DNA from 3 places in the Hominibacterium faecale genome. Region 3 is predicted to be linked to each of the others. Evidence: riboswitches for the same ligand, from Rfam matches in the RefSeq annotation. Region 3 holds a riboswitch; each other region holds the start of a gene.
What was found. A riboswitch is a leader RNA that binds a small molecule or an ion and turns the genes downstream of it on or off. The one in region 3 is predicted to bind FMN.

Region 1 (7,474 bases), on a different contig from region 3:
TCGATTTGCCAAGGATGGCGGAGATGGCCGCAGGCATGGTAAAAAACGCTATTCGCGCCTTTCTGGAGCGGGATCTCAAGCTGGCCCGCAAGGTTTGGAAAGCGGATGAAGAGGTGGATGAGCTGTTTCGCGACGTATACGAAGAACAGATCGGAATTGCAGCCACTGATTCCAAAAACGCCCGTCTTTCCATTATGTTTGCCTTTGTTGCCGCCCATCTGGAGCGCATTGCTGATTATGCGACAAACATCTGCGAGGAGACCGTGTTTTCCTTGGAAGGCGCTTATGCGATGGAATAGAATGTAGGCTGACTTATTCGCGGCGGCAATCCTCTTACACTAATTTTGTATTATTGAATGAAATTAGTGTATTTTTTAACGTTTCCAGCGGGTAAATTTTGCCAAATCTGCTTTGAGTTCCGATTTTTACTGATTTTGCTCTCTGCAACGCACAACTTTTACACCATTTTACACAAAAATACGGCGTTTTTATAATGGTAAATCTATTCTATGCATGACTGGTTTGCAATTAACCCCGCGCCCTTCCTTCCAGCCTGCGATTTGTTCAATCCTGGATTTTTGTAAAAAAACATTGACAAAATATGGCTGGGGGGGGGGGGGTATACTTATTTTAGAAGTATGGATCGCCAAAAAAATTTGGTGCTGCCGTGAGGCGAAAAATACAGAAAATGTGAGGCAGCGCTTATGTGTGTATTGTGATGAAAACGATGTGCGGCCGGTGCCTGCCGGCCCGGCTGTGCGGAGTTGAATCGCCCCCCCCTTTCTGGCGGCACAGAAAATTTTTTTCTTGACAATACGGTCAGAAGGTCTATAATAAAAAATGAATTGAATAACAAGTCTTCGGGGTTTGGTGAAATTCCATACCGGCGGTACAGCCCGCGAGCGCCCAGCGCATGAACCGGTGAGATTCCGGTGCCGACAGTAAAGTCTGGATGAGAGAAGATGAAAGAGCTCTTTTGCTATGTAAATTTACCCTGAGAAATTTTCTCAGGGTTTTTGTTTAAGATAATCGGTGCCGCACGCACTGGTAAAAATCTGTACGGCAAAGGATAATCGGCATCAAAGAACGTGCCGGGATTCAGCAAAAGATAGGAATGCTGATTATAAAACAAAACTCCGAATTTGATTTCGGGGTTTTCTGTGTTTTTGGGAGGGATGAAGATGACAAAAGAAGAATATATGCGTTATGCATTAAACCTGGCGGAGCAGAGCAGAGGAAGGACCTCGCCCAACCCGCTGGTGGGAGCCGTAATCGTAAAAGGCGGCCGGATCATCGGAGAAGGCTGGCATAAGAAATACGGCGGGAACCACGCAGAGATCAATGCCTTTGAAGATGCGGCCAGGGCAGGCCACGACGTTCAGGGCGCGGAAATGTACGTAACCCTGGAGCCGTGCTCCCATTACGGCAAGACGCCGCCATGCGCCAGGGCCATCATTGAAAAGAAGGTTAAAAAGGTTTATATAGGCATGGAGGATCCCAATCCGCTGGTGGCAGGACAAGGAATCAAGATGATGGAGGATGCGGGAATCCAGGTAGAATCCGGTATTCTGGAGAAGGAGTGCAGGAGCCTCAACGAAATTTTTCTCAAATATATTATGGAGAAAAGACCGTTTGTTGTAATGAAAACAGCCATGACACTGGACGGCAAGATTGCGGCGCGAACGGGAGATTCCAAATGGGTCAGCGGCGAAGAATCCCGCAGTCTGGTGCAAGAGATGCGTAATAGCCTCACAGGAATCATGGTAGGAATCGGGACGGTGCTTGCCGACGATCCCAGGCTGACCTGCCGCAAAGAAGGCGGCCGGGATCCGGTACGCATCATCGTTGACAGCCATTTGAAGATACCCCTTTCAGCCAAGGTCCTGCAAGATGATAATTACATCCTGGCGGCCACGTCAGATTGCGACCCGGAAAAAAAGAAACGATTAGGTGATCGAGTATTGCTTACCAAGAGCAGAGACGGACAGGTGGATTTGGATGATTTGATGATGCAGCTGGGAAAGCGGGGAATCGACAGCATCTTGCTGGAAGGGGGCGGCAGGCTCAATGAATCGGCATTGAAAGCCGGTATCGTGGATCGGGTTATTTTCTTTATCGCACCGAAAATAATCGGCGGAAAAGATGCGCCGACGCCGGTGGAAGGTGAAGGCCTGGCCCGCATGGATGAAGCCATATCATTGGATAACGTCCAGTTTGAAAAAATAGGCGAAGATTTGATGATTCAAGCCATACCAAAGAGGTGAGAACATGTTTACAGGAATCATAGAGGAGATCGGCTGTCTGATGGAGAGCCGGCAGGGAAGCCTGCGGATCCGGGCAAAGAAGGTCCTGGAGGACGTCCATCTGGGGGACAGCATCGCAGTCAACGGAGTCTGTCTGACCGTTACCGGATTTGATGCGGCTTCCTTTTCCGTGGACGTTATGGCGGAAACCTTGCGCCGCAGCAACCTGGGAGGGTTGTCAACTGGCAGCAGGGTCAACCTGGAACGGGCCATGGCTGCGGACGGCCGTTTTGGCGGACACATCGTCAGCGGGCATATCGACGACACCGGAACGATAACACGCCTGGAGCAAGAAGGGAATGCCGTATGGGTTACGGTTTCGTGCAGGAAAGAGCTGCTCCGCTACATTGCGGAAAAAGGTTCAATAACCATTGACGGCATCAGCTTAACCGTAGCCAGTCTTTGGGAGCATGGGTTTCAAGTTTCCATTATTCCCCATACGGGATCGGAAACCACCCTGCTGGAGAAAAAAACAGGCGATTTGGTTAACCTGGAGACTGATCTCATAGCAAAATATATCGAAAGACTCATGCAGCCCGCCGCAGCAGAACCGGCAAAGAGCAGCATTGATCTGGAGTTTTTACAGAAAAATGGATTTTAGGAGGATAAAAAATGAGCAACTTTGGAACGATTGAGCAAGCATTAGAGGATTTGAAAAACGGCAAGATCATTGTATGTACCGATGATCCGGACAGGGAAAACGAAGGCGATTTTATCTGTGCGGCTGAGTTTGCAACGCCGGAAAACGTGAATTTTATGGCCTGCTATGGGAAAGGGCTGATCTGCATGCCCATGAGCGGACAAATGACACAAAAGCTGGGCCTGGCACAGATGGTCGACAATAACACGGATAACCATGCGACAGCTTTTACGGTTTCCATCGACCATGTGGATACCACCACCGGCATTTCCGCCCATGAACGATCTGTTACCGCCATGAAATGTGCAGCGGACCGGGTACAGCCGTGCGACTTCCGCCGTCCGGGGCATATGTTCCCATTGGAGGCCAAGTCCAAAGGTGTTCTGGAAAGGGAAGGCCATACGGAAGCAACCGTTGATCTGATGCGCCTGGCCGGCCTCAAAGAATGCGGCCTATGCTGTGAAATCATGCGGGAAGATGGAACCATGATGCGGAGGACCGAGCTCATGAAACTGGCCAGAGAGCACGGTATGACCTTTATTACCATCAAAGACTTAATCGCCTACCGAAAGCGCCATGATAAAATTATGGAACGGGTTGTAGAAGCCGATTTCCCGACCAAATACGGACAGTTTCGCATCTATGGCTATATTAACAAGCTCAACGGGGAGCATCATGTAGCTATGACCATGGGCGATGTGGAAAACGGCGATCCGGTACTGGTACGCGTTCATTCCGAATGTTTGACTGGAGATGCGCTTGGCAGCGCCAGGTGCGACTGCGGCGACCAGTACGATGCGGCGATGCGGATGATCGCCCAGGAAGGCCGGGGAATCATGGTCTACCTGCGGCAGGAAGGCCGGGGCATCGGTCTTATCAATAAGCTGAAAGCCTATGCGCTCCAGGACCAGGGAATGGACACGGTGGACGCCAACATCGCTCTGGGCTTTGACGCGGACCTGCGTGACTACACAGTGGGAGCACAGATTTTGGAAGACCTGGGTGCCACCACCCTCCGTGTTATGACCAACAACCCGGATAAAATAAGCGGCCTTGAAAGCTACGGCATCGATGTGGTGCAGCGGGTGCCCATTGAGACAAAGATCAAGCCGGAAAGTGAATTCTACATGCAGACCAAGAAAGAAAAGATGGGCCACGTGCTCCATTCATGTTAAGGAGGTAAAGGAAAGTGAAAGTTTTAGAAGGAAATTTAATCGCACAAGGACTGAAGATTGGAATTGTTGCAGGCAGGTTTAATGAGTTCATCGGCAGCAAGCTGCTGTCAGGGGCAATCGATACCCTGAAGCGCCATGGAATGGATGAAGATGCCATCAGTGTGGCCTGGGTTCCGGGGGCCTTTGAGATTCCGCTGATTGCCAAGAAAATGGCAAAGAGCGGAAAGTATGACGCCGTCATCTGTCTGGGCGCTGTCATTCGCGGAGCAACCGCCCATTTTGAATATGTAAGCGCGGAGGTGTCCAAAGGAATCGCATCCGTAGGGCTGGACAGCGAGATTCCGGTGATCTTTGGAGTACTCACTGTGGATTCCATCGAGCAGGCTATTGAACGGGCAGGAACCAAGGCCGGAAACAAAGGCAGCGAAGCCGCAGCTGCTGCCATCGAAATGGTCAATCTGATCAAAGAAATCTAATGCTACCATTTATTGAAGACTTTCTCGGCAAATCCGAGGAAGTCTTTTATTGTCAGAACCGTTCCGTCATCGAGAACGACTCGCCCGGTGTACAACCCGAATACCTGGTGCTGATCGCTGCACAGAATTCCCAGATTGGTCTTAGCTGCCCGGTCGATAATGGGATGGAAGATCATTTTAAAACGATCGTCATCGCTGGTAAAAAACCAGGGCTCCAGGTAATTGTCCACCCCGTTTAATGTGGGAATGTTAAAGGTCACACGGGACAGCTTGTGGGCTTTATGCCCATAAAAGAGCATGTTTTCCGTGGCCTCCGAATCATCGCCAAAGCCGCAGCCGATGTTAAAGCCGAAGGGTACTCCATCCAGCAGACCGGAGCTGCTTCCCCAGTACCAGGTGTTCTTATAAGTCCATACCCCGCGGCCCCAATCCAGAACGCCAAAAGATTCTTCCGGACGGAAAATATACGACTGATCACCCAGATTAACATAACCTTTCGCTGCCATGCAGTTTATTTTTTGATTGTAATAGAAGGCCAGGGGATCTTCCACAAAAGGCGTGGCAATGACCATCGAATCGCCGCCATGATCCTCCAGGGTAATTTCTCCATCCAGGGTTTTATGATCATAAAAATGATCCATATGGAATTTGAGAAAGCGCCGGTCCTTTTCTTTTCGAAAAGAAAGAAAATGGTTCTTGCAGAAGCTTTCCGTGTATCCGGTTTCCGATGTTTCCGGCATATGGGTGTGGCCCATGGGGAACAAACGCATAGGGCTTTTCGTATGCTGCCACGGCTTTCGAAAATCAATAAAAGAGATACTGTCCAGTCCCATATAGGAATTGTCAGCAATGGTCAAAGCCACGGCAAACTCCCGATTGGCAATCAGATAATAATCCCATTCTTTTATGCGAAATTTATTCGCTTTTATAGCGGAACGATCATAGTCTAATAGGAGACTCCTTGCAAACCCGGCTTCAGATAATGTTCCATTGGGCCGGAGCAGATCGTGTTTTCTCGTTATTTCATGCTGCATAATCCTTCTCCCTTTTTTCATCTTAGAATAGTATAAAACATTTTTGAACAGTTGGGAAGTAGTGGTTCGTTTTTCTGTGAATGTGGTATCATAGAAATATAGATTAAACAAAGGAGAATCAACATGTTAACGATAGGATGTCATTTATCAGCAGCGAAAGGTTATGAAAATATGGGAAAAGACGCCCTTAAGATCGGGGCCAATACCTTTGCTTTTTTTACGAGAAACCCTCGGGGCGGCAAGGCAAAAGCCATCGATCCGGCAGATGCGGATAAATTGCTTTTGATCATGAAGGAGCATAAATTCGGCAAGCTGGTGGCCCATGCGCCGTATACCCTCAACCCATGTTCCAAAGACCCGAAAGTGCGGAATTTTGCGTTCATGGCTATGAGTGAAGATATGCAGCGGATGGAGTATACGCCAGGAAACTATTACAATTTTCACCCCGGCAGCCATGTGGGTCAGGGTGTGGAAACAGGGATCCGCATGATCTCAGATTTACTAAATCGGATTCTCAAACCGGAGCAGAGCACGATTGTGCTGCTGGAAACGATGGCCGGTAAAGGCAGCGAGGTGGGAGGCAGATTTGAAGAGCTGGCGGCCATCATAGAGCGGGTAGAGTTAAAGGATAAGATCGGCGTTTGTATGGACTCCTGCCATGTCAGCGACGCCGGTTATGATATCATTCATGATTTGGACGGCGTACTTGAGGAATTTGATCGGATCATCGGGCTGGAGAAGCTGCATGCCATGCACATCAACGACAGTCAGAATCCCATAGGCGCTCATAAAGACCGTCATGCAAAGATTGGAGAAGGCCATCTGGGGCTGGAGACCATTTCCAAAATCGTCAAGCATCCTCAGCTTGCGGGCCTGCCCTTTATTCTAGAAACGCCCAATGAACTGGATGGATATGCGCGGGAGATTGCGATGCTGCGGGAAGCGTGATACAATAGAACTATCTCACAAAAGAAAGATATAAGAGGTAGCTCATATGCATCAAGAAATGGAAAAGACAAAATGGGTGCTGATCGTATGCATCATATTCGCTCTGATTTTGGAGCTGGCCGTACCCCAGGCAGCTTTTGCGGCATCAAAGAAAAAGGTTAAATCCGTATCCTTCACAAATGTGGGGACATATCTTACCTTAAAAAAGGGGCAGAAAAAGACATTGAAAGTATCGGTGAAACCGAAAAAAGCTAACAATAAAAAGGTGAAATTCAAGTCCAGTCGTCCGTCGGTCGTGTCTGTATCCAAAAAAGGCGTTATAAAAGCCAAAAGAAAGGGTACCGCATATATTACTGTAACGGCAAGAGACGGATCTAAGAAGCGGGACCGAGTTAAAGTGACCGTGGGGACAAAGGTATCCTCAGTAAAATATACAAACGTCACCAGTACCTATGTAATGAAAAAAGGAGCCAAGAAAACCTTTAAAGTTTCGATAAAGCCTTCCAATGCGAGCAATAAAAGAATTTCCTGGTCATCCAGTAAATCTTCAGTCGCGTCCGTATCGTCGAAAGGCGTTGTGAAAGCAAAGAAAAAGGGTACCGCATATATTACAGCAAAAGCGCGGGACGGATCGGGAAAATATGCCAGGTACAAAGTGATCGTAGGCACAAAGATCAGCAAGATATCCGTATCCGGTCAAAATTATATTGGAAAAGGCGGATCAAAAATAAAACTGACGGCCAAAGTGTCTCCCGGATCCGCGTCCTATAAATCCGTGACCTGGAAATCCAGCAATACATCTATTGCGAAAGTAAACTCTTCAGGGACCATTACCGGCGTCAGGGAAGGAACGGCTACGATAACCGCTTCAGCAAAGGACGGAACTGGAAAAAAGGGA
Region 2 (7,474 bases), on a different contig from region 3:
GCGCTGGTTGTCGGCATGTGGATGTATTCCGGCTATGAGGCCATTTCCGCCCTGGGAGGTGAGATCGAAGGTGCGTCCAAACTGATTCCAAAAGGGTTGATGCTGGCGATCCCTTTCGTAGCATTGACTTATATTCTGCCGACGGTAGCAGGTATTGCTGGGCTGCCGGAAGGGACCTGGTCCCAGTGGAGCGCGGAAGAAGGGCTTTCCTATGTGGAGATTGGAGGCATGATCGGCGGAAAGCCGCTGATGATTATCTTTGTCATAGGCGCGGTGTTTGCCAACCTTGCGATTTACAACGATTATGTGGCATCCTCCAGCAGAGCGCCTTTTGTTATGGCGGAAGACAGGCTATTCCCCAGATTTTTTATGAAAGTGGATAAAAAGAATGGAACGCCGTATGTGGCGATCTGCGTTGTAACCGCAGCCACTCTGCTGTTGGCGATGATTGGCTCCTTCGATGTCCTGATTGTTATGGATGTTTTCCTTTATATGTTCTGCCTGCTGCTGGTCTTTGGCAGTGCCGTGTATATACGCTTTAAAAAGCCAGATTTACACGGCGAATACCGGATTCCGGTAGGCAAGAAATTATTCTTTGTCATTGCACTGTTTCCGATTGCAATTTGCATCATCGCCCTCTGTACCAATGGGCTCGGAGCTGTGATTATCGGGATTGTTGCCCTTTTATCCGGTCCAATCACTTACTATCTGTTTAAAGAGATGTATGGCGGAAGGGACGGGGAAGGCTATTGTGCCGAGCTGACCATACACACCAAGCTTTGGGCATGGCTGGTTCCTCTGTACGCAGCCTTCCAGTGGAAAAAGCATCGGTACCGCAGCAAGCTTGCGGCCCGGTCCATGGAGCGAATGATGATTCTTAATATCTGCACCTGGATGCTGATTCTGCTGGTGGCAGTCGGCTGTCTCAAATTCGGTTTAATTGATTTGATCATGGCATCGGCATAAAAAAAGTGTGAATGACGGGAGCACAGCTCCCTATTCACACATGTCGGCCGCAAGGGCCGACACTTTGCAAGGTACTTTCTTTGAAACTCCGTCAATATCGATTGCATCGATATTTCCTGCGTTATAAAAGAAAAAGACAAGTTCCAACTTTTCTCTTAGTTGAAACTTGTCTTACTGGTCTGAGTGACAGGAATTGAACCTGCGGCCTCGTGGACCCCATCCACGCGCGCTACCAAACTGCGCCACACCCAGCCGCTGCGAATTTTAGATTCTCTTCTATTTTACCACATAAAATCGGATTGACAACCACCAATTTAAAAATACCCGGCAGAATTTTATAATCCGCCGGGTATCTTCTTATATGGACAATTACATGAATCTCTATTTGTGCAGGAATTTGGATATTCTCTTATAAAGGAAGAAGGTCAGCACTGCATTGATCCCTGCCTTTGTAAAATTGAAGGCGATAATAACCGGAATCATGGCCACGACTGCTGATCTTGGTGCGCCCATAAAATACGGTGTAATCAGAATGTTGGCCGGGACCATTATCACTACCATGGCCAGGACTCCGCAAAGAAGTGCAATGATCGCCTTTTTTCTAGTCTTTTCGCCTCTGTAGATAAACCCTGCTACCAGAACAAATGCTCCTGTGGCGATCACGTGCATCAGAATTCCATAAACCCCGCTGGCTGAACTGACCGTAAGTCCCTGAATGACAGAAGTCACCACTGTCAGAAGGAGCCCCGCCCAAGGTCCGAAAGCAAAGGTTCCGATCAGAATTGGAATATCCGCCGGGTCATATTCGTAAAACGCCGTAAACATTGGGATATGTATAAAATATACCAATACAACCGATATGGCTACCAGCATGCCCATCTTGGCCAATTTCACTGAGTTGGACTGTCTGTGTCCGCTTTGATTTAAGTTCTCTCCCATTTTTGCCTCGCTCATTTTTTGATTCCTCCATTTTCTATGAATAAGTTCAGGAATCTGTCAGGTCACTAAAAAACCCTGGAATAAATTCCAGGGCAAAGTCACTAAATACAAGAACCGTATCCGTGTTTCTTTCATCCGGACTATACCGTCGGTACGGGGATCTGACCCGTTCGGCCAAAAAGGCTCGTGGACTCGTAGCTCATGCTCATTACCACCGGTGAGGAATTTCGCCTCGCCCTGAAACAGATTTGTTTTTACGATAATATTATAGTGGGAAATCGGGGCGTTGTCAAATTTTTGTTGTAAAATGCGTTTTAATCCCCCTATTGATCCGCCTTTACAATTCTTTCTCCGGCCACCGCATTCCATTCATCGATTTGCCGATAGACCCGATCCTTAAAATCATCGGATACCCATAGTAGATAACGGGGCGAACCGGGGGTGGCCTGATAATATGCGGCCACGGTTCTCATTTTCTGTTCCCTCCCATCCTCAAATTGTGTAACGCCGTCCACACTGTCCTCCGGATCAGAAGAAAAGGTCATGGTCACCTCATTTTTCATGGGTTTTCTTTTAAAGGTCCTGCTCCACATAGAGCTGGTACAGTGAATAACCTCCGCCAAATATTCATACTGTTCATTTTCCGCCACCAGCTCGGCTTCCCCATAGAGACCTTCGTATGACGGTCCGCTAAAAGTCAAGTTATGCTTAGTAGGTGTTTTTTTATCCTGCACCACCGAAACCTTTACCTCTTCATAGGACATGGGCGTTTCCACCAGCTGCATAAAGATCGATAGCCCCGTCCAAAGGCCTGCCAAAAGCGCTGTAATAACAGCCAGGATCACATACTTTTTTCGGATTTTCTTTTTTATTCTCTGTAAAGCGCTTTTCCCTTCATCAGCAGTGATGGGAGCCTCGACCGGCATGTTCATTTGTTCGAATATTTTTTTACAATCACTGCATTGCGCCAGATGCTCATCCACAAGCTTTTGGCTCTCCTCACTGCAGATACCGTCCATATACAGCGGCAGCAAATCTCTTACTGTTTTGCATTCCAATCTATTCATGCTGTTCCTCCTCCAACCTTTCCTGAATCTTCACTTTGGCCCGATAATAAATCACTCGGGCCCAGCCTTCACTTTTGCCGAAAATTTGCCCAATTTCTTTAAACGGCAGTTCGCCAAAGGTCCGGACAGAAAAGACCTCTTTGTACGGCTCCTCCATATGATGAAGGATTTGATAAATTTGCAGGGCGCTTTCTTTTTTAATAAAATCCGCCTCTGTATCCGTTCGGTCCGGCTGCTCCAGATCCAGCTCTCCAGCCACATGTTTGTCTTTTTTTAATTCTCTAAAATAAGTATGCTTGGCGATTTGGCAAAGCCACACGCGCAGATCGCAATCACCACGAAAAGAATCGATTCCCTTGAGCGCTTTGAAAAAGGTTTCCTGCGTGATTTCTTCCGCAGTCTCTTTGCTTTGGCTCAAAGCAAAAATATATTTATAGACGTCTTTAAAATATTGATTGTAGATTTCATCAAAATGCTTCACCATCTCACCTCTTTAGCTATATGACTCCTCAGACGGAAAAACGTTACAGCTTTTTTAAGCATACCACAAAATTTTTCGTTCATTAATGTTTCTTTAATCTTTTCGTGGTTTAATAAACACATAATCAAGAAGCATATGAAGGAGGGAGTAATATGAATACAGGTATCGCAAGGAAAGCCACTGCCGTCATTCTGACGCTGGCTATGATCATGACCATGGGAATCTTTACTACCGGAACCGTATCCGCCGCCAGTTCGTCGGCGCCGAAGATCGAAAAGATCAAGTATGACGGCAAAGGAAAAGTCGAAGTTGATTTCTATGGTAAGGTCAAGTATAAAAAAGTCAAAGTAACGGTCAAGGACAATTCCGGCAAGAAGTATAAGGCTTCTATCCGGGACAAGGATAATGATGAGCTGGAATTTAAAATCAAAAAATACAAAAAGGGGAAAAAATACACATTCACTATTAAAGGTATCAAAAAAGCCAAGGCATCAAAATACACTTCTGTGAAGGGAAAAGTAAAAATTCCGGCAGCCAAATCGGCAAAGAACAATATCAAGATGAAAGACATTGACTACGACTACGAAGATCAGGAAGTAAGCTTTGATTTCAAAACCAAAGTGCAATGGAAAAACCCAAAAGTTAAGATTACAGATTCCAATGGAAACTCTTACAGCACCAGGATCACCGATAAGGACAGCGACGATCTGGAAGTATGGGTCGGCGGTTTGACCTACGGCGAGAAGTATAACTATTCCATTTCCGGGATCAAAGCAAAAGGAGCATCTTCCTATACAACGATTAAAGGCACTTTTAGAGCGATCGATGATTAGTCGTACATGATAAACATAGAGAGGCCGGGCATTGCATGAAGCTGAAGCAAATCACTTCTTTCATGCAGCGCCCGGTCTCTTTGATTGCTGCCAATTCTTTATTCGGTCTCGTCGCTTCCGCTTGCCAGCAGTTTTTCGTAGATCGCTTCCGTATCCAGATGGGGATGCTCTTCCATATATTGATAGATCCGGTTCACTTGCGCTGCATCCTCCAGCAGGTCTTCTGCGACCTCTTCCGGAGTCTGGCCTTTTTCCTTTTTACGTCCCACCTGGTCGATTAGTTTCGTCCAATGGCCTTTTTCCTTCTCCCCTCATGCGGAACGTGTATCGGTACAGCCCTTTTCCAAAGAGGTCAAAGGGCATGATCATGATGACATATACGTCATTCAGCTGCTTATAGTCGATCACCCCTTGGCAAATGCTTTAAAACGACCTCTTTTCCAAGGATGATCTCCAGGATGCAGGCTGCGATTTCCGGATCCTCCATGGCCTCCGCGAACAAAAACCGATCCAGCAAGTTTAAATCCTTCAAATTCTTTTTTAATGTCATTTCTATTTCCCTTTATTATACCCATTCTATATGTATTGTGAAAAATATTCCCAAATTAGTCAATTTATTGATTGCTACTTTTTAGGAAATTGAAATAACAGGTACAAAAAGAGCTGCCGGGAGTCATGCCCGGCAGCGGATGGATTAATTTCTGCGACGTCCTGGATTGCGTTTCCGCTTTCCGTCTCTTTTTTTCTTTTTAGCAGGTGCTGCAGCCCAGTGGGGCTCCTGACTGATCTCCGTGATTTCATCGCCCATCTGCATCTGCAAAAGCGCTGCGGCCAAGTATTCAATGGGGTAGCCGCTTTCCTTCGCTTTCTTATGGAGCATGCTGCCGGTCAGCTGCAGATTATGGCCTTCGGCCAATCGGACTGCCTGATTGAGAATTTTATCCGATTTCTGCTTCATCACCGATGTGGCCGACGGCAGAGTTCCCTTGGCCAGCCGGGTTTTGCAGTAGCCTTCGATGCTCCGCAGCTTATAAATCTCTTTTCCGACCACAAAGGTAAAAGCCTTGCCTTCCTTACCCGCGCGGCCGGTGCGGCCGATCCGGTGGACATAAGCCTCTTCTTCCTGGGGGATGTCATAATTAAAGACCGCTTCCACATCATCCACATCCAAACCTCTAGCCGCCACGTCAGTTGCTACCAGAATGTTTGCCTTGCCATGGCGGAATTGGGCCATAGCCGCGTTTCGCTGACCCTGACTCAAATCTCCGTGGAGCGGTTCTGCAGGATACCCTTTTCCTTTCAGCTCTCCCGACAAGGCATCGGCTCCCCGCTTGGTTTTGCAGAATACCAGCGCCCGCTTTGGGTCGTGGACATCCAGCAGGCGGCACAGGGCCTCCGTTTTATCCTTGCTTTTCAGCTCGAAATAAAACTGCTCGATCAGGGGAATAGTCAGTTCTTTTTTGGTAATTTTAATCAGAGCTGCATTCCTTTGATATTTCTTTGTAATATTGAGAATAGCCTGGGGCATGGTAGCGGAAAACAATACGGTCTGGCGCTCCTGCGGCGTATCCTCCAGGATCGTTTCAATATCCTCGCGGAATCCCATATTGAGCATTTCATCGGCTTCATCCAGCACCACCGTTTGGATTCCGTCCAGTTTTAAGGTCCTGCGCCGCATATGATCCATAACTCGTCCCGGCGTGCCGACGACGATTTTTGTTCCGCTTTTCAGCATCTGTATCTGTTTTGACATATCCTGCCCGCCGAAAACGGGAGCAATTTTTACGCCCTTCGTATATTTAGAAAACCGCCGCAATTCTTCCGTAGCCTGGATGGCCAGCTCCCTTGTGGGGCATAAGACCAGGGCCTGAACGCCGCTGCTGTCCGGCTGGATTTTCTGGATCAGCGGAATGCCGAATGCCGCGGTCTTTCCCGTACCCGTCTGCGCCTGGCCGACCAGATCTTTGCCTTCCATCATCACTGGGATCGCCTTCTGCTGGATGGGTGTCATCTGCTCAAAACCCATTTCCGCCACTGCATGAAGAATTCCCTGATTAAGTCCCGATTGATTATAATTCATTTGTTCCATTCAAATACTCTTATCTTTCCTTTTACTTACAAACAAGAAAAGCCGGCGCTCGTTTACTGGAGCGTCGGCTTCTTTTTTACGATTCTTAATTAGTATACGCTATAATTGCCGTTCAAGTCAACTATTTTCTTCTTCGTCCGCTGCTAGGCGGAAGATTGCTTCTGCGTAAATTTTGGCCATAGCTACAAGGCTTTCCACAGCTAGGCATTCGTTTTTCTGATGCCCCAGCTCCGGCTCGCCAGGAAACCTGGCGCCAAAGGCGATCACATGCTTCATCGCCCTGGCATAGGTGCCGCCTCCGATCACCAGCGGCCTGCTGTTTTCATCACCAGTCTGCCTTTTGTAGATATCCATGAGCGTGGCGATCATGGGATCATCCTCAGCAATATAGATCGGTTCCTCGTGCTTTTCCTTGACAATGCCCAGATTATAGCGATCCAGCACCGGCATGATGCTTTCATAGACCGCCTCATCGCTGGAGGTCACCGGGTAGCGGACATTGATGGTAAAGGATGCGGCCTGAGTGGACACCGCCGCCATCCCCACATTGAGCACCAGCTTGCCCGACGGCTCATCCGAAAAGCCGCAGCCCAGGGATTGACCATCCAATTCATAACCAATGTAGGTATTATAAAACTCGATTAATTCATTGATATCATCGCTGGCAAAGTTCAGGTTTCCCAAAAAATCCATTAAAATAGAGATGGCATTCTCGCCCTGCTCCGGCTTGGCGCCGTGGGCGGAGACGCCTTCTGCCGTAATCTCCAGGCTCTTGCCGATGCCTCTGCATTTCAGCTTCACCTGATGCTGCTGGCGAAAAGCCGCCGCCTTTTCCTTAATCGTCTCATAGCCTCCGCCCGCCGTATCGCGGACCACGGCTCTGGCATGGTCCGCAACCATGTTGGCTGCGTTACCGCCGCTTAGGGAGCGGAGTTCCAGCCCTTTGGAAGCGCTGCTGCCAAACTTTTTGGCAATTTCAAAAACCAGAATGCCCTTTTCCCCATGAATGGCTGGAAAATCGCCGTCAGGCGTAAATCCGTAGTCAGGCGGTGCCACCTTCTCCAGGTAATATTTCATCCCTTTCCAGTTGGTCTCTTCG
Region 3 (7,474 bases):
CAGATACTTTTTTGGTGGAAATGTAAGGTTTAGGAATCTTTGTAGTTGATTTTGATACTTTTGCTGCCGTCCGACTCGGCCCAGGCGTTTATGAGAGTAAAAAGCATCAAAATCCGATGGTTTTAGATGAAAGTTTGATATTACACCGAAAGCGGACTCCGGCAAATGCGGGTTCGAACCGGGCCGCAGGTTTGGGATAGCGCTCAATGAGCCGCTGATTTGGGGACTGGAGCGATAATTTTCGGCCGGATTGGAGACCATGGCAAGACTGGGGCCCGCTTACTGATTGAACAGAAAGGAAGGCAGCGATGAAAATCGACCGGCTGATCGGAATTCTATCGATCCTGCTGCAGCAGGATCGGGTGACAGCACCGTATCTGGCGGATAAATTCGAGGTGTCCCGCAGGACCATCAATCGGGATATTGAGGCGCTCTGCAAAGCGGGGATTCCGGTGACGACTTCCCAGGGAAAAAACGGCGGCATCTCCATCATGGAAGGATATAAGGTGGATCGGACGCTGCTCACATCTAAAGAAATGCAGTCCATTCTTACTGGCCTGCGCAGCCTGGACAGCATTTCAGGAACCAACCGTTATCAACAGCTGATGGATAAGCTTTCGGCCGGAAACAACGTCTGCTCGGCGGACGGAAATATTGTCATCGATCTATCCTCCTACTACAAATCCTCCCTTGCGCCCAAAATCGAGCTGATTCAAAAGGCGATTGAGGAACACAGGCTAATCACCTTCACCTACTATTCGGCAAAGGGAGAGAGCCGACGGGAAATTGAACCTTATCTGCTGGTATTCCAATGGACTTCCTGGTATGTATGGGGCTACTGCCTCAAACGCCAGGACTTCCGGCTTTTCAAGCTAAATCGCATGCTCAGTCCAAAGGGATCGGAAAAGCAGTTTGAACCCAGGGAGAGGCCGCCTTATCAGGTAGCGCCAGAAGAAGCGTATCCGCCCAAAATCGATGTAGAGGTCCTCTTTGACCCTTCCGCCAAATGGAGGCTGATAGAAGAGTTTGGGCCGGAGAGCTTTATACGGACAGACGACGGCAACCTGCTATTCCGATTTGGATTTGCGGATCGGGAGAATCTATTCAGCTGGCTTCTCAGCTTCAGCGGCCAGGCACAGCTGCGAAAACCGGATTACCTGCGGGAGGAACTGGGCCTGCTCCTTGAGAAAATGGCCTGCCAATATCGGAATGATGACATATAGATGTCATGTTTATCATGATAAGATGGGGTAAACAGGATAAAGGAGAAATAGAAAAATGGCTTCGAATTTGGATTATGTCGAATATGTCTGCGAACAGCTGGCAGGAGCAGGAACCATCACATATAAGAAGATGTTCGGTGAATACGGACTCTATTGCGATGGTAAGTTTTTTGCCTCTGTGGAGGATGATCAGCTTTATGTAAAAATGACCAAAGCAGGGGAAGCGCTGATGCCCGACCCAGTGATCGCTGAGCCCCATGAGGGCGCCCGGGCTTATCTGATCGAAGATCTGGATGATCGGGAATTTCTGACCGAATTGACGTTAAAAACCTGCGGGGAACTGCCGGACAAGCCGAAAAAACTGGATTACAAAAAAGAATACAAAGATTTATATATGCCGAAAACAAAGCCTGCCGTTATACAGGTGCCAGAGATGATCTTTATCATGGTGGACGGCAAGGGGGATCCCAATACCAGCGCGGAGTACAAGAACGCGATCGAAATCCTTTACGGGCTCTCTTATTCCATCAAGATGAGCAAAATGGGCGGCAATGCGCCGGAGGGCTACTTTGAATATGTGGTGCCGCCGCTGGAAGGCTTGTGGTGGCTGGACAAGGGATACTTTGACGGAAAAGCGATTGGAAACAAGGATGAATTTCAATGGACCTCCATGATCCGGCAGCCGGAGTTTGTTACGGAGGACGTCTTTGAAGAGGCAAAAGCGGCGCTGGCGAAAAAGAAGCCGCAGCTGGATTTGTCAGCGGCCCGCTATACCATCTGGGAGGAAGGTCTGTGCGCCCAGGTGATGCACAAGGGTTCCTATGATGATGAGCCGGCAACCATCGAGAAACTGGAACAGTTCATCGAAGACTCCGGCTATGCATCCGATATTTCCCATGAACGCTGGCATCATGAAATTTATCTTTCCGACCCTAGAAAGGCGGCGGCAAAGAATCTGAAAACTGTGATCCGTCATCCAATCAGGAGGAATGTATAATGGAATTTAAAACACTGACACTGGACAATTTGGAACAAGAGCACATTTGTTGTGCGATTTCTGACAAAAAAGGGGAGAACTGTGTTTCCTCCAAGAAGGCCTGGCTGAAGGACCGTATTGAGGAAGGGCTGGTTTTCAATAAACTGGATGTGAGGGGAAAGGTTTTTATCGAATACCTGCCGCTGGAATATGCCTGGGTACCAATCACCGGCGATGGATATATGTACATCGATTGCCTGTGGGTGTCGGGGAAATATAAAGGGCAGGGCTATGGCGACCAGCTTTTGGAACAGTGCATAGAGGACAGCCGAAAAAAAGGAATGAAAGGATTGTGCGCCCTTTCATCCAAGAAGAAAATGCCCTTTTTATCCGACCCCAAGTATTTGAAATACAAGGGATTTCAAGTGGCGGACAAGGCTGAGCCGTATTTTGAACTGCTTTACCTGCCCTTTGAAGAGGGCGGTGAGGCTCCCAGATTTCGGGATTGCGCCAAGGACGGGAGAATTGAGGAAAAGGGCTGGGTGCTTTATTATACCAATCAATGCCCTCATACGGAAAAATACGCGCCGCTGATTGCCCAGCAGGCAGATGCTGCGGGAGTTCCTTTCAAGCTGATTAAAATCCAGGATCGGCAGCAGGCACAGAATGCGCCCGCTCCTTTTACGACCTACAGCATGTTCCACGATGGAGTTTTTGTTACGAATGAAATTTTGTCGGAAAAGAAATTTGAAAAGCTTTTAACCGATTTTTAATAAAAAACGGTGAAATTATGGATATTATATGGTATAATGCATTTAGTAAAAGGGTATGAGGAGGAGCCATATGAGAATCCAGGAAATGATTGAGAAAAAGAAGGAGCGGGGATATACGTACGCGCAGATTGCAGAATTATCGGGTGTTCCCCTTGGTACGGTACAGAAAATCTTCGGCGGGGAAACGAAAAACCCCAGATATGATACGCTCCAGGCTTTAGAACGTGTCTTTAAGGAACAGATGGTGGTGATGGAATCCTCTGTTGCGTATCAGGTGAATCGAAAGCCGGGCGAGTATACGGTCGATGATTACCGGGCGCTGCCGGAGGATCAGCGGGTGGAACTGATCGACGGATATTTTTATGACATGGCTGCGCCGACGACCTTTCACCAGCTGATGGCGGGAGAACTGTATCGGCAGATTTCCAACTTTATCCTTGATGAAGACGGAGACTGCATACCGTTCATTTCACCGGTGGATGTGCAGCTGGATAATGATGGAAAGACCATGATCCAGCCGGATGTGGTAATTGTGTGCGACCGTGACAAGATCGTAAGGCGAAACATTATGGGCGCGCCGGACTTTGTACTGGAGGTTGTTTCCCCGGGGACCAAGCGGCGGGATTATATCACCAAGCTTTCTAAATATGAAAGCGCGGGCGTGCGGGAATACTGGATCGTAGACCCGTACCAGGGAAGGATCATGGTTTACTTTTTCCAGGATGAGAATTTGCCGATTATTTATCCCATTGATGCCGATATTCCTGTGAAGCTTTATGATGGAAAACTGGTACTGCATTTTCAGAGAATCGCAACGTGGGCAAGGGAGGAAGTGTAATCGTCTTCTGCTTATCCCATCGCAAGTATGGTGAATATACCGTTGGTATTGGCGGCTTCGGGCAGCGTGGCACGGCTGCGATTAAAAATCATATTGACAAGTGCAAACCCTATTTGCTATGATAAGGACGAAATTAAAACTAGGATTGGATTTCTTCTAGAAGAGTGATCTCTACCGGCGGTACAGCCCGCGAGCGCAAGCCAATTCGGTTAAATCCCGAAGCCGACAGTAAAGTCTGGATGAGAGAAGAAAGCAGAAAAGATGCTTTCTTTTAGTACTCAAATATCGAAGAATTATAAGAGAAGGCATCGAAGAGATGTCTTTTTTTGTTGTGTAAGGAGGATTTTATGACACAAGAATCATTACAAAGAAAAGTAGGAATCCCGGGAATCGCAGCCATCATGCTTATCAGCAGCCTGACGGTAATGGTCGGAAACGCCATTACACCGGCTCTGCCGGAATTGGGCAGCGTCTACGGCCTGGGAAATTATGCGTCCTGGCTGGTTACAGCACCTGCTCTGGGAGTAGTGGCCACGGCCATTGTTTTTGGTAAGCTGATCGATAAAATAGGACCTTATTGGGTGGCGTTGATGGGGCTTTTATTTTACGGCCTCTTTGGTGTAGGCGGCGCTTTTATGCCCACCGCTCTTGCCATTTTCATCGACCGCTTTCTTCTGGGCGCGGCTACGGCAGCGATCATGAACGCCAGCGTAGCGCTGATCGCCGCCTTTTTCCAGGGGGAAAAACAGCTGAAGATGATTGCCATGCAAGGTATGTCCATGGAGTTCGGCGGCGTGATCTTTCTCAGCATCAGCGGCGTTCTGGCGGACGTTTCCTGGCGCAGCCCGTTTTTCATTTATGGCTTGGGTTTTCTGGCCCTGCTCATGCTGCTGCTCTTTATTCCCAAAGGCGGCCAGGCGGCAGCAGACAGCGATGCCCAGGAAGAAGCAGGCGCTTGGGAAAAGCAGGGCGTTCCTCTGGGACTGGTGCTTTTGATTGCTTTTCTCGGCATGCTGATGTTTTTTACGGCCATGGTCTCGCTGCCTATCCATTTGCAGACAAACCTGGGTTACAGTCCCTCCTTTACAGGCTATTATCTGGCCGCTTTGGACCTGGTAGCCGTACTGGCAGCCGGATTCATGCCTAAAATTGTCAGCCGCTTTCAGCCCAAAGGATGCCTGTTTGCAGCGTTCTGCTTTTACGGAATCGCCTTCCTTTTGTATTTCCTTTCGGGGACAGCTGTCGTGCTTTGGATCGCCGTCTTTTTTGCCGGAATGGGATTCGGTTTTTCCACACCGTTGTTCAATAGTCTGGTAGTGAACAAAAGCACGCCGGAAAAGAAAGGTACCAACATCAGCTTCTGCACCATGGCCATGTTTTTGGGACAGTTCCTGTCTGCGCTGCTGGTGTCGGCAGTTGCCGGCAGCAAATTGTTCCTGGTGGCAGGACTGCTGGCTCTAGTTATTGCTGCGTGTATTCTGCCGGTGGCGGGAAAATATGCCCGAAAGCCGGGATCATCCAAATCTGAGGAAAGGGCCTGCTGAATTCACTGGATGGCATGCTTCTTGCGTAATATATTTTGTAAACAAACAATGAAAGGCAGGTGCATCCATTATGAATCAGCAGATATTCGTTCTTCTCTTTTCCAGTCTACTGTCCTGCGTAGTGATCGTTTTGACGGTGAAAGCGTTTGTGAAAGGAATGCGGAGCTTAAACCAGGAGCAGGAACGGGAATACTGGAATTTGTTCTGCAAAGTAAAAACGGTCAATCTCATAGGAGTGACCGTCATGTGCGGAGCGTTTATCGCTGCCGCGGCAGCATCTGAGAGGTCGGTGCCAATCACGCTTCTCATGCTGCTTTTGGTAATTATTATGATGTTGATTCCCAAAATCATCATTCAATCCATCTGGCGCTGCCCCCACTGTGGAAACGGGCTGGAACTGGGCAGCAACCGGGGAATCAATGTGAAACTGGTCGCTCAGTGTCCATCCTGCAAAAAGGTTTTGTGCAAGGCACAGTATGAGCGGGAACGGTGAGAAAACTCTGCGGGCTGCCGGCAATCCTTGTTCAAGGGCGCCGGACAGCCCGCATGATGACTACAGCTGTCTATTTGCTTTTCTCTTTCAGCAGTCTGGTTCTGGTTACCATCTGGTCGCGCCACTTGAGGTACTCTTCGTGGCTCTTTCCTTCCATAATCGGAGTAAAGCCGGAGACGCACTTGTCGATGAACGCTTGATCGTAATCGCAGACTTTCTCCTGCTCTTCGGTAAAGAAATGGATCATATAGTCTTTATACTTTTCCAGACCTTCCCGCAAATTGGCCGAATTCAATTCTTCCACCCCATAAGGACCGGTGAACGCCCACCGCAGGCCCAAGCCGTCCGTCAGAGCACGTTCAACAGCTTCCACATTGCAGATATCTTCTTTTACCAGATATAAAGCTTCCTGAATCAGGGACAGCTGGATGCGGTTGAGCACATAACCGTAAACTTCTTTACATTGAATCGGCTTTTGGCCGATGGACTCCATGAAAGCAAAGACCTGATCTTTGATCTCCTGAGAAGCCGCATCGCCGGAGATTTCCATAAAAGGAATCAGGTGAGGCGGATTGGTGGGATGGGCGACGATGCACCGCTCTTTGTGGTTTTTCACATTGGCGGCGATGTCGGATATTTTCAGGCCCGAACAGCTGGAACCGATGGCCACATCGGCAGGGGCCAGCTCGGTCAGTTTGACAAAGATATCCTGCTTTAAGGGAAGGTCCTCCCACATGCATTCCTGAATATAGTCTGCGGAAGCGACTGCCTCTTCCAGCGAATCGGTGGTGTGGATCCGATTGAGGGATTCTTCAATCTCCCGTTCTTCGATCATACCTTCATCTGCAAGGAATTTCAGCGCTTGGCCCATTCGTTCTTTTACGCTGTCCAGAGTAGGGGATTTGCGGTTGTACATATAAGTTTCCAAGCCATTTCTGGCAAATACCACACCCCAGCTGTAGCCGATAAATCCGCAGCCGATGACAGCCACCTTTTTAAATGTTTTTTTCTTCATACTTCACCTCATTTTGTTCCTTTTAACCATCCGGGACGGCTGTATGCCGGATCCGGATATTCATAAAATCCTCTGCCTGTCTTTTCGCCGAGCCTTCCCTGCTCGATCATCTCACGGAGAGCGCGGGGCGGCAGATCGTCGGGATCTTTACTTTCGTCATAATATGTTAGCTCGATCTGTTCCACGATGTCAAGTCCCACCTTATCCATGAGGCCGAAAGGTCCGTGGGGCGTGCCCCATTCCAGCATCCAGGCCCTGTCAAAATCTTCAGGTGTGATATATCCTTCAGACCAAAGCTTCAGGCTCTCTTTTTTGATGGCCCTCCAGACCCGGTTGAGGGAAAAGCCTTTGATCTCCTTCTTGGTAATGATGGGAACATTCTCCTGGGCGGTGAGAAAAGCAATGGCCGCTTCCCTGGTTTCTTCGGAAGTATTGTCATTCCACATAACTTCCACCAGATCATCCGTGGTAGGCGTCATAAAATTGATATTAAAGGTCTTGTCCTTGCGGGCGACAAAGGAGCCGATATCAGACGCTTTGAGAGAGGAGCTGTTGGTGGTCAGGAGCGTTGCGGCAGGTGCGGCCTGGTCCAGTTCCTTCCATACCTTCTGC

Region 1: another riboswitch for FMN. It lies ahead of ribD (bifunctional diaminohydroxyphosphoribosylaminopyrimidine deaminase/5-amino-6-(5-phosphoribosylamino)uracil reductase RibD); the one in region 3 lies ahead of LG211_RS09765 (MFS transporter).
Region 2: another riboswitch for FMN. It lies ahead of LG211_RS14535 (ECF transporter S component); the one in region 3 lies ahead of LG211_RS09765 (MFS transporter).

What each region holds. Positions count from the first base shown of each region.
Region 1 is NZ_JAJAGH010000009.1:148,227-155,700, reverse strand. It holds gene phoU (phosphate signaling complex protein PhoU) at 1-299, shown strand, start outside; FMN riboswitch at 853-968, shown strand; gene ribD (bifunctional diaminohydroxyphosphoribosylaminopyrimidine deaminase/5-amino-6-(5-phosphoribosylamino)uracil reductase RibD) at 1,182-2,264, shown strand; gene LG211_RS13820 (riboflavin synthase) at 2,269-2,904, shown strand; gene LG211_RS13815 (bifunctional 3,4-dihydroxy-2-butanone-4-phosphate synthase/GTP cyclohydrolase II) at 2,916-4,118, shown strand; gene ribH (6,7-dimethyl-8-ribityllumazine synthase) at 4,133-4,594, shown strand; gene LG211_RS13805 (DUF2804 domain-containing protein) at 4,597-5,628, opposite strand; gene LG211_RS13800 (deoxyribonuclease IV) at 5,752-6,576, shown strand; gene LG211_RS13795 (Ig-like domain-containing protein) at 6,623-7,474, shown strand, end outside.
Region 2 is NZ_JAJAGH010000010.1:24,669-32,142, forward strand. It holds gene LG211_RS14525 (APC family permease) at 1-966, shown strand, start outside; tRNA gene LG211_RS14530 (tRNA-Pro) at 1,142-1,218, opposite strand; gene LG211_RS14535 (ECF transporter S component) at 1,348-1,920, opposite strand; FMN riboswitch at 2,025-2,154, opposite strand; gene LG211_RS14540 (zf-HC2 domain-containing protein) at 2,229-2,972, opposite strand; gene LG211_RS14545 (RNA polymerase sigma factor) at 2,965-3,456, opposite strand; gene LG211_RS14550 (hypothetical protein) at 3,606-4,286, shown strand; gene LG211_RS14555 (hypothetical protein) at 4,385-4,555, opposite strand; gene LG211_RS14560 (hypothetical protein) at 4,681-4,836, opposite strand; gene LG211_RS14565 (DEAD/DEAH box helicase) at 4,981-6,375, opposite strand; gene pepV (dipeptidase PepV) at 6,493-7,474, opposite strand, start outside.
Region 3 is NZ_JAJAGH010000007.1:12,627-20,100, reverse strand. It holds gene LG211_RS09790 (helix-turn-helix transcriptional regulator) at 309-1,223, shown strand; gene LG211_RS20235 (GyrI-like domain-containing protein) at 1,279-2,220, shown strand; gene LG211_RS09775 (GNAT family N-acetyltransferase) at 2,220-2,972, shown strand; gene LG211_RS09770 (Uma2 family endonuclease) at 3,043-3,810, shown strand; FMN riboswitch at 3,958-4,065, shown strand; gene LG211_RS09765 (MFS transporter) at 4,158-5,354, shown strand; gene LG211_RS09760 (Rcat domain-containing protein) at 5,425-5,847, shown strand; gene LG211_RS09755 (3-hydroxyacyl-CoA dehydrogenase NAD-binding domain-containing protein) at 5,918-6,862, opposite strand; gene LG211_RS09750 (3-hydroxyacyl-CoA dehydrogenase family protein) at 6,871-7,474, opposite strand, start outside.